DNA from 2 places in the Streptomyces sp. NPDC052236 genome. Region 2 is predicted to be linked to the other one. Evidence: predicted binding sites of a transcription regulator. Region 2 holds the regulator's gene; the other holds the start of a gene.
The links. The regulator HspR, encoded in region 2, represses chaperone genes until heat shock. The targets are predictions, from matches to a motif close to TTGAGNNNNNNNNNCTCAA.
Positions count from the first base shown of each region.

Region 1 (3,405 bases), on a different contig from region 2:
GAGGGGTGGTGCCTGCGGGGAGCGCAGATAGGCGAGCAGGAGTTCCTCCAGGTTCGGGGCGTCGGCCTGCCACGCGCCGTCGACCGGTCCGTGGGCGCGGACGAGTGCGGTGAACTGCCGTCCGCTCGTACGGGATTCGACAACGGTGTGGTGCGCGAGAGCCGCGGGAACGCCTCCGTCGGCTCCGGCTGTGGCTCCCGTGAGCAGTGTGTGGGCGCCGAGGAGTTCGTCCACGTCACCCGCGAGGCGCAGGCCGCCCTCGGCGACGACCACGAGGTAGTCGCACACGTGCTCCAACTCGGCGAGCATGTGGGTGGACATCAGCACGGTGGTGCCGTGCTCGGCGGCCTTGGCCATGATCAGGCCCATCATTTCGTGGCGCACCAGCGGGTCGAGGTCGGACATCGGCTCGTCCAGGAGGAGCAGGTCGGGGCGTTTGCCGAAGGTGAGGGCGAACGCGACCCGGGTGCGCTGCCCGCCGGACAGGGTGCCGACCTTCGCGTCGAAGGGGACGTTGCCCGCGCGGACGATGGCCTCTGCGGTCGGCTGGTCCCAGGTGGGGTTCAGCTCGCGTCCCATGCGCAGGGTCTCGGCCACCGTGAAGCGGCGGAAGAGCGGCTTCTCCTGGGCGAGGAAGGCGGTACGCCGGTTGGCCTCCGCGGATTCCGGCGGCGCGCCGAAGACCCGCAGGGTGCCGTCCGTCGGCTCCAGCAGGTTGGCCGCGATTCCCAGGAGCGTGGTCTTGCCTGCCCCGTTGGGGCCCACCAGACCGCAGATCCGGCCGGCCGGCAGCCGGAAGGAGCAGTCCCGCAGGGCCCACCCCCGCCGGTACTTCTTGCCGACGCCGTACGCCTCTATCGCCGAGCCTGTCGGGCCGCTGTGGCCCATCGGGTCACTCACCTGTTGCTGCTCCTTGCTTCCGATTCTGAGCCGCCCGTGTTTCCGGCGGCGTACCGCTGTTCCAGCACCGACGCGAACAGCGCGGCCACGTCCTCCTGCTCCAGACCCGCTTCGCGCGCCCGGACCATCCAGCCGTCCAGCTCCTCGCGCAGCGGCGAGTCCGCGCCCGCCTGCGGGCGGGCCAGCGACCGGCGCACGAAGGTGCCCAGACCGGGCCTCGGCTCGACCAGCCCCTCCCGCTCCAGCTCGCGGTACGCCTTGAGCGTCGTGTTCGGGTTGACGGCGCAGGTCTCCGCGACCTCCTTGGCGGTCGGCAGCCGGTCTCCCGGCATCAGGACGCCGAGCCGCAGGGCCTGCTTGGTCTGCAGAACGATCTGCTGGTAGGCGGCGACCCCGCTCCGTCTGTCGATGCGGAACTCCAACGCGCTCACCACCCTTTAGCTACTTGATTAGTGAAATGATGATGCAGGGGTGACGGCGGCCGTGTCAACGGAGCTGGTCAGCAGGGGTGTTGGCGCGCCGAGGAGAGGTGATCGCTCACAGCGAACGCCCGCCGGGGAACAACGCGGCCTCTCCGATCATTGAGTCGACATAGCTCAACTTGAGTGCCGAAGGGGAGATCATGGCTGCTGAGTCCACCGCGTTCACGTCGCTCACTCTGCCCGTGCTGCCGCTCGACAACGAGGTCGTGCTGCCCGGAATGGTGGTGCCGCTGGACCTCAACGACACCGATGTACGAGCCGCTGTGGAGGCCGCGCAGGCCGCCGCCCGTTCCTCCGGCGGCTCCGGCAAGCCACGCGTACTGCTGGTGCCGCGCATCGACGGGACGTACGCCGCGACCGGCGTCGTCGGCACCGTCGAGCAGGTCGGCAGGCTCTCCGACGGAGACCCCGGCGCCCTGATCCGCGGCCGGGGCCGCGTCCAGATCGGCGCGGGCACCACAGGACCCGGCGCCGCGCTGTGGGTCGAGGGCGTCCCGATCGACGAGAGCGTGCCCGACCCGCTGCCCGGCTCGGTCACCGAGCTGGTCACGGAGTACAAGGCGCTCGCCACCGACTGGCTGAAGAAGCGCGGAGCCTGGCAGGTCGTGGACCGCGTCCAGCAGATTGACGACGTCTCGCAGCTCGCCGACAACTCCGGCTACTCGCCGTTCCTGTCCACCGCCCAGAAGATCGAACTGCTGGAGACGGCCGATCCGGTGGCCCGCCTCAAGCTCGCCACCCTGCAGCTGCGCGAGCACCTCGCCGAACAGGACGTGGCCGAGTCCATCGCCAAGGACGTCCAGGAGGGCGTCGACAAGCAGCAGCGCGAGTTCCTGCTGCGCCGCCAGCTCGAAGCCGTACGCAAGGAACTGCGCGAGCTCAACGGCGGGGCCGCCGACGGCGCGGACGAGTCCGACGACTACCGGGCGCGCGTCGAGGCCGCCGATCTCCCCGAGAAGGTGCGGGAAGCCGCCTTCAAGGAGGTCGAGAAGCTGGAGCGGGCGAGCGACCAGAACCCCGAGGGCTCCTGGATCCGCACCTGGCTCGACACCGTGCTCGAACTGCCCTGGAACGAGCGCACCGATGACACCGCCGCGCACGACATCAAGGGCGCGCGGGAGATCCTCGACGCCGAGCACGCGGGCCTTCAGGACGTGAAGGAACGGATCACCGAGTACCTGGCGGTACGCAAGCGGCGCGCCGACCGAGGGCTCGGCGTGGTCGGCGGGCGGCGCGGCGGGGCCGTGCTGGCGCTGGTCGGACCGCCCGGCGTCGGCAAGACCTCGCTCGGCGAGTCCGTCGCGCACGCGATGGGACGCAAGTTCGTCCGGGTGGCGCTCGGCGGCGTACGCGACGAGGCGGAGATCCGCGGCCACCGGCGTACGTACGTGGGCGCTCTCCCCGGCCGTATCGTCCGCGCCATCAAGGAAGCGGGCTCGATGAACCCCGTCGTCCTGCTGGACGAGATCGACAAGGTCGGCTCCGACTTCCGCGGCGACCCGGCGGCCGCCCTGCTGGAGGTCCTCGACCCGGCGCAGAACCACACCTTCCGGGATCACTACCTGGAGGTCGAACTCGATCTGTCCGACGTGGTGTTTCTCGCCACGGCGAACGTCCTGGAGGCCATCCCGGAGGCCCTGCTCGACCGGATGGAGCTGGTCAGGCTCGACGGCTACACCGAGGACGAGAAGGTCGTCATCGCCCGGGACCACCTGCTGCCGCGTCAGCTGGAGCGGGCGGGCCTGGAGCCCGGCGAGGTGACCCTGGACGACTCGGCGCTGCGCAGGATCGCGGGCGAGTACACGCGTGAGGCGGGCGTCCGCAACCTGGAGCGCTCGATCGCCCAGCTGCTGCGCAAGGTGGCCTCCCAGCACGAACTGGGCGACCGGAAGCTGCCGTTCACCATCGGCGCCGATGACCTGCGCGGCCTGATCGGACGGCCGCACCATGTGCCCGAGTCCGCCCAGGACCCGGCTGAGCGCCGTACGTCCGTGCCCGGCGTGGCGACCGGCCTCGCGGTCAC
Region 1 covers NZ_JBIUBL010000002.1:591,383-594,787, forward strand. The annotation lists gene ACIHCQ_RS06690 (ABC transporter ATP-binding protein) at 1-888, opposite strand, end outside; gene ACIHCQ_RS06695 (GntR family transcriptional regulator) at 897-1,331, opposite strand; gene lon (endopeptidase La) at 1,523-3,405, shown strand, end outside.
Region 1: lon (endopeptidase La) is a predicted target of HspR. The motif match lies at 1,482-1,500, and genes of this name have one in related genera.

Region 2 (3,405 bases):
CAGGCCGGCGGCTTCGACTCGTATCTCGACCACCGCTATCTGTCCCAGACGCTGACCTTCACAGGCGAGGACCAGCTCGACATCGCGCGCGCCCTGATCGACCATCTGCAGGCACAGCCGGGTGGCGACATCGGCATCGAGTACGGGCGGGAGGCCTCGGGCGTCGTACGCAGTCATACGTATCTGCTCACGGATCTCGCGCGCGTACGGGAGATCCTCGAAGCCCTCGCCGCCACCGAGAACGGCTTCGAGTGGCGTATCGCCGCCTACCGGGACACCGGGAGCGGGCGGCGCGTCAAGCGCCTCCAGGTCGGCCACCCGGTGATCCAGACGGGCGCGGCGGACATCGTGCTCGACCGGCCGGGGCCTGTCACCGCCTACAGCCTGCCGGGTGACTCGACCGTGCAGGCCAATGTGTGGGTGGCGCGCGGCGAGGCGGACAACACCAACCAGGCCGCCGAGTCGGTGCCGCGCACCGCGGGTCCGGTCGTCTCCGAGGAGGACCTGACGGCGGGGTGGCCGCGGCTCGAAGGCTCGTCGGACCACTCGTCGGTCACGGACACGGCCGTACTGGAGCGGGAGGCGCGGGCCGCGCTGGCCAGGGCGCGCCGTCCGCAGGTCATCCCGGAGATCACCGTGCTGATGGACGACGGCCGGATCCGCCCGGCACTGCTCGGCAGCTCGATCCGGCTGCGCATCCGCGATCTGTGGCATCCGGACGGCCTGGACGCCCGGTACCGGGTGGTCGGTCTCGCGGTCACACCGCCGGCCCGTGGCCAGGCGGAGAGCGCCAAGCTCTACCTCGAAGAGGCGTAGCAACCAGAAGGCGGGAACGAGAATGGCAGCGATTCCGACGGATCTGCTGGACCGTATACGGGCGTTGGAGCGGCAGGTACGCGCCCTGATGGCGAGCGCCAACACCCGGCCCGCGCTGAACCAGATCTCCGACGGCCAGGTCACCATCAGCGACACCGGCACCATGTCGGTGCGCTCCCCCGACGGCACGGGCCTCGCCCACATCGGAGCCCTGCCGCCGGGCCACGCGGACGGAAGCCCGCAGCAGGCCTTCGTACTGCGGCGCGAGGACGGTACGACGGCGCTGGCGCTGTGGACCGATCAGAGCGACGAGCCCCAGGCGGTACGGGTCTGGGACGCGCGCGACCAGCTGTTCTTCGCGGAGGACCTGAAGGGCGGCGGGCTGGCGCTGCCGTATCTGCCGGTGCCCATGGGGCCCGCGTACCAGGGCGGGTGGGAGAGCTGGCCGCGCAGTGAGTCGAACGAGTACGAGGAGCTGTGGACCGGCAGGATCTACCGGCAGCAGCCGAAGATCACCTTGCTGGTGCGGGCGGCCATGGACACCGAGGGCGCGACGGGTGAGGTGCGGCTGCGGCTGGACGACCGGCTGATGGGCGAGGCGCAGGAGGTGGGCCACCGGGTGGGCTGGTTCACGCTCGGGCCGTTCGAGTTGCCGCCCGAGCAGCTGGCGGAGGTCGATGTGGTGGTGGTCGGCCGCCGCACGGAGGGCCAGGGCTCGATCCGGGCGACGGTCCAGGGCGCATGGACGCACCAGTCTTCAGCCTCGCCGGAACTTCCAGCCTCGCCGGCGTTTGAGGCGCGGGGTTCGGGGCGGAGCCCCGACAAGGGCCCCGCACATTCAGCCTCGCCGACAACTTCAGCCTCGCCGGCGATTGAGGCGCGGGGGCTCGGGGGCAGCGCCCCCGACGAGGACCCGACAATTCCAGCCTCGCCGGCGATTGAGGCGCGGGGTTCGGGGCGGAGCCCCGACAAGGGCCCCGCAGCCGGGAAGCCGCCGACCGGGCGACCGCCCGAAGACGCACTCCCCGAGGGCCCGTTGCTCTTCGTACCGGCCCCGGACCCGGCCCGCCCGCCGGACGTTCCGGCGTAGGGGGCTCAGGTGGGGGCGGCCCGCGGTCGGTCTACTCGGACGACCGCTTCGGCCGCCACACCACCAGCGCGCTCGCCTGCTGCACATCCTGGTACGGCACCAGATCGCGCCGGTACGAGGCATGCACCTGGGCCTCGCGCTGCCGCATCGCCGCCGCCGCGCCGTCCACGGCCGCCGACAGCTCGGCGATCCGCTGCTGGAGCGCCGCGACCTGGTTCTCCAGCTCGATGATGCGCTTGATCCCGGCGAGGTTGATGCCCTCGTCCTGCGACAACTGCTGGACGGTGCGCAGCAGTTCGATGTCGCGCGCCGAGTATCGCCGGCCCCGCCCGGCCGTACGGTCGGGGGAGACAAGCCCCAGCCGGTCGTACTGCCGGAGGGTCTGCGGATGCAGACCGGAGAGCTGGGCCGCCACCGAGATCACATATACAGGCGACTCTTCAGTGAGTTCGTATGCCCTGCTGACTGCTGAGTACTGTCGGCGACGTCCGTCCATCTCATGCTCCCTTCGCGGCCTGGAACAGCTCGGCCCGCGGGTCCTCCTCCGCCGTGGCCGTGCGATAGGCCACCAGCGCTTCCCTCGCCTTGTCGCTCAACTCGCCGGGCACCGCGACCTCGACGGTGACCAGCAGGTCTCCGCGGGTGCCGTCCTTGCGGACCGCTCCCTTGCCGCGCGCCCGCATCGTACGGCCGTTGGGGGTCCCGGCGGGCAGTTTCAGCGTGACCGGAGGACCGCCCAGCGTCGGCACCTTCACCTCGCCGCCGAGCACCGCCTCCACGTAGGTGATGGGCACGGTGATGGTGAGGTTGTCGCCCTTGCGGCCGAAGACCGGGTGCGAGCCGACGTGCACGACGACATACAGATCGCCCGCCGGGCCGCCCCGCTCGCCGGGAGCTCCCTTGCCGCGCAGCCGGATCCGCTGGCCGTCGGAGACGCCCGCGGGGATACGGACCTGCATGGTGCGCGAGGAGCGGGCGCGCCCGCTGCCTTTGCAGACCTCGCAGGGGTCCTGCGCGATCAGCCCGCGGCCCTTGCAGTCCAGGCACGGGTCGGTGAGCGAGAAGGAGCCGCTGCCGCCGCGCGAGACCTGGCCGGTGCCGACGCAGGTGGGGCACACGCGGGGCGTGCCGTTCTTGTCGCCGGTGCCCGAACAGGCCTTGCAGGGCGCCTGGCTGGACATCCGCAGCGGGACCGTGGCCCCGTCGACCGCCTCGGTGAAGCTCAGCGTCACCTCGGACTCGATGTCCTGGCCGCGGCGCGGGTGCGTACGGGTGCCGGTCCCGGCGCCGCGGTTGAACAGGCCGCCGAACACATCGCCGAGCCCGCCGCCGCCACCGAAGCCTCCGGCGCCGCCCGGCTGACCGCCGCCGCCCGGGGTGCCTCCGAAGAGGTCGCCCAGGTCGAAGTTGAAGGAGCCACCGGGCCCGCCCGCTCCGGCAGGGCGGAAGCCGCCGTTGCCGAAGAGCGAGCGCGCCTCGTCGTACTCCTTGCGCCGCTT
Region 2 covers NZ_JBIUBL010000001.1:221,073-224,477, forward strand. The annotation lists gene ACIHCQ_RS01005 (hypothetical protein) at 1-816, shown strand, start outside; gene ACIHCQ_RS01010 (hypothetical protein) at 839-1,906, shown strand; gene ACIHCQ_RS01015 (heat shock protein transcriptional repressor HspR) at 1,938-2,402, opposite strand; gene dnaJ (molecular chaperone DnaJ) at 2,404-3,405, opposite strand, start outside.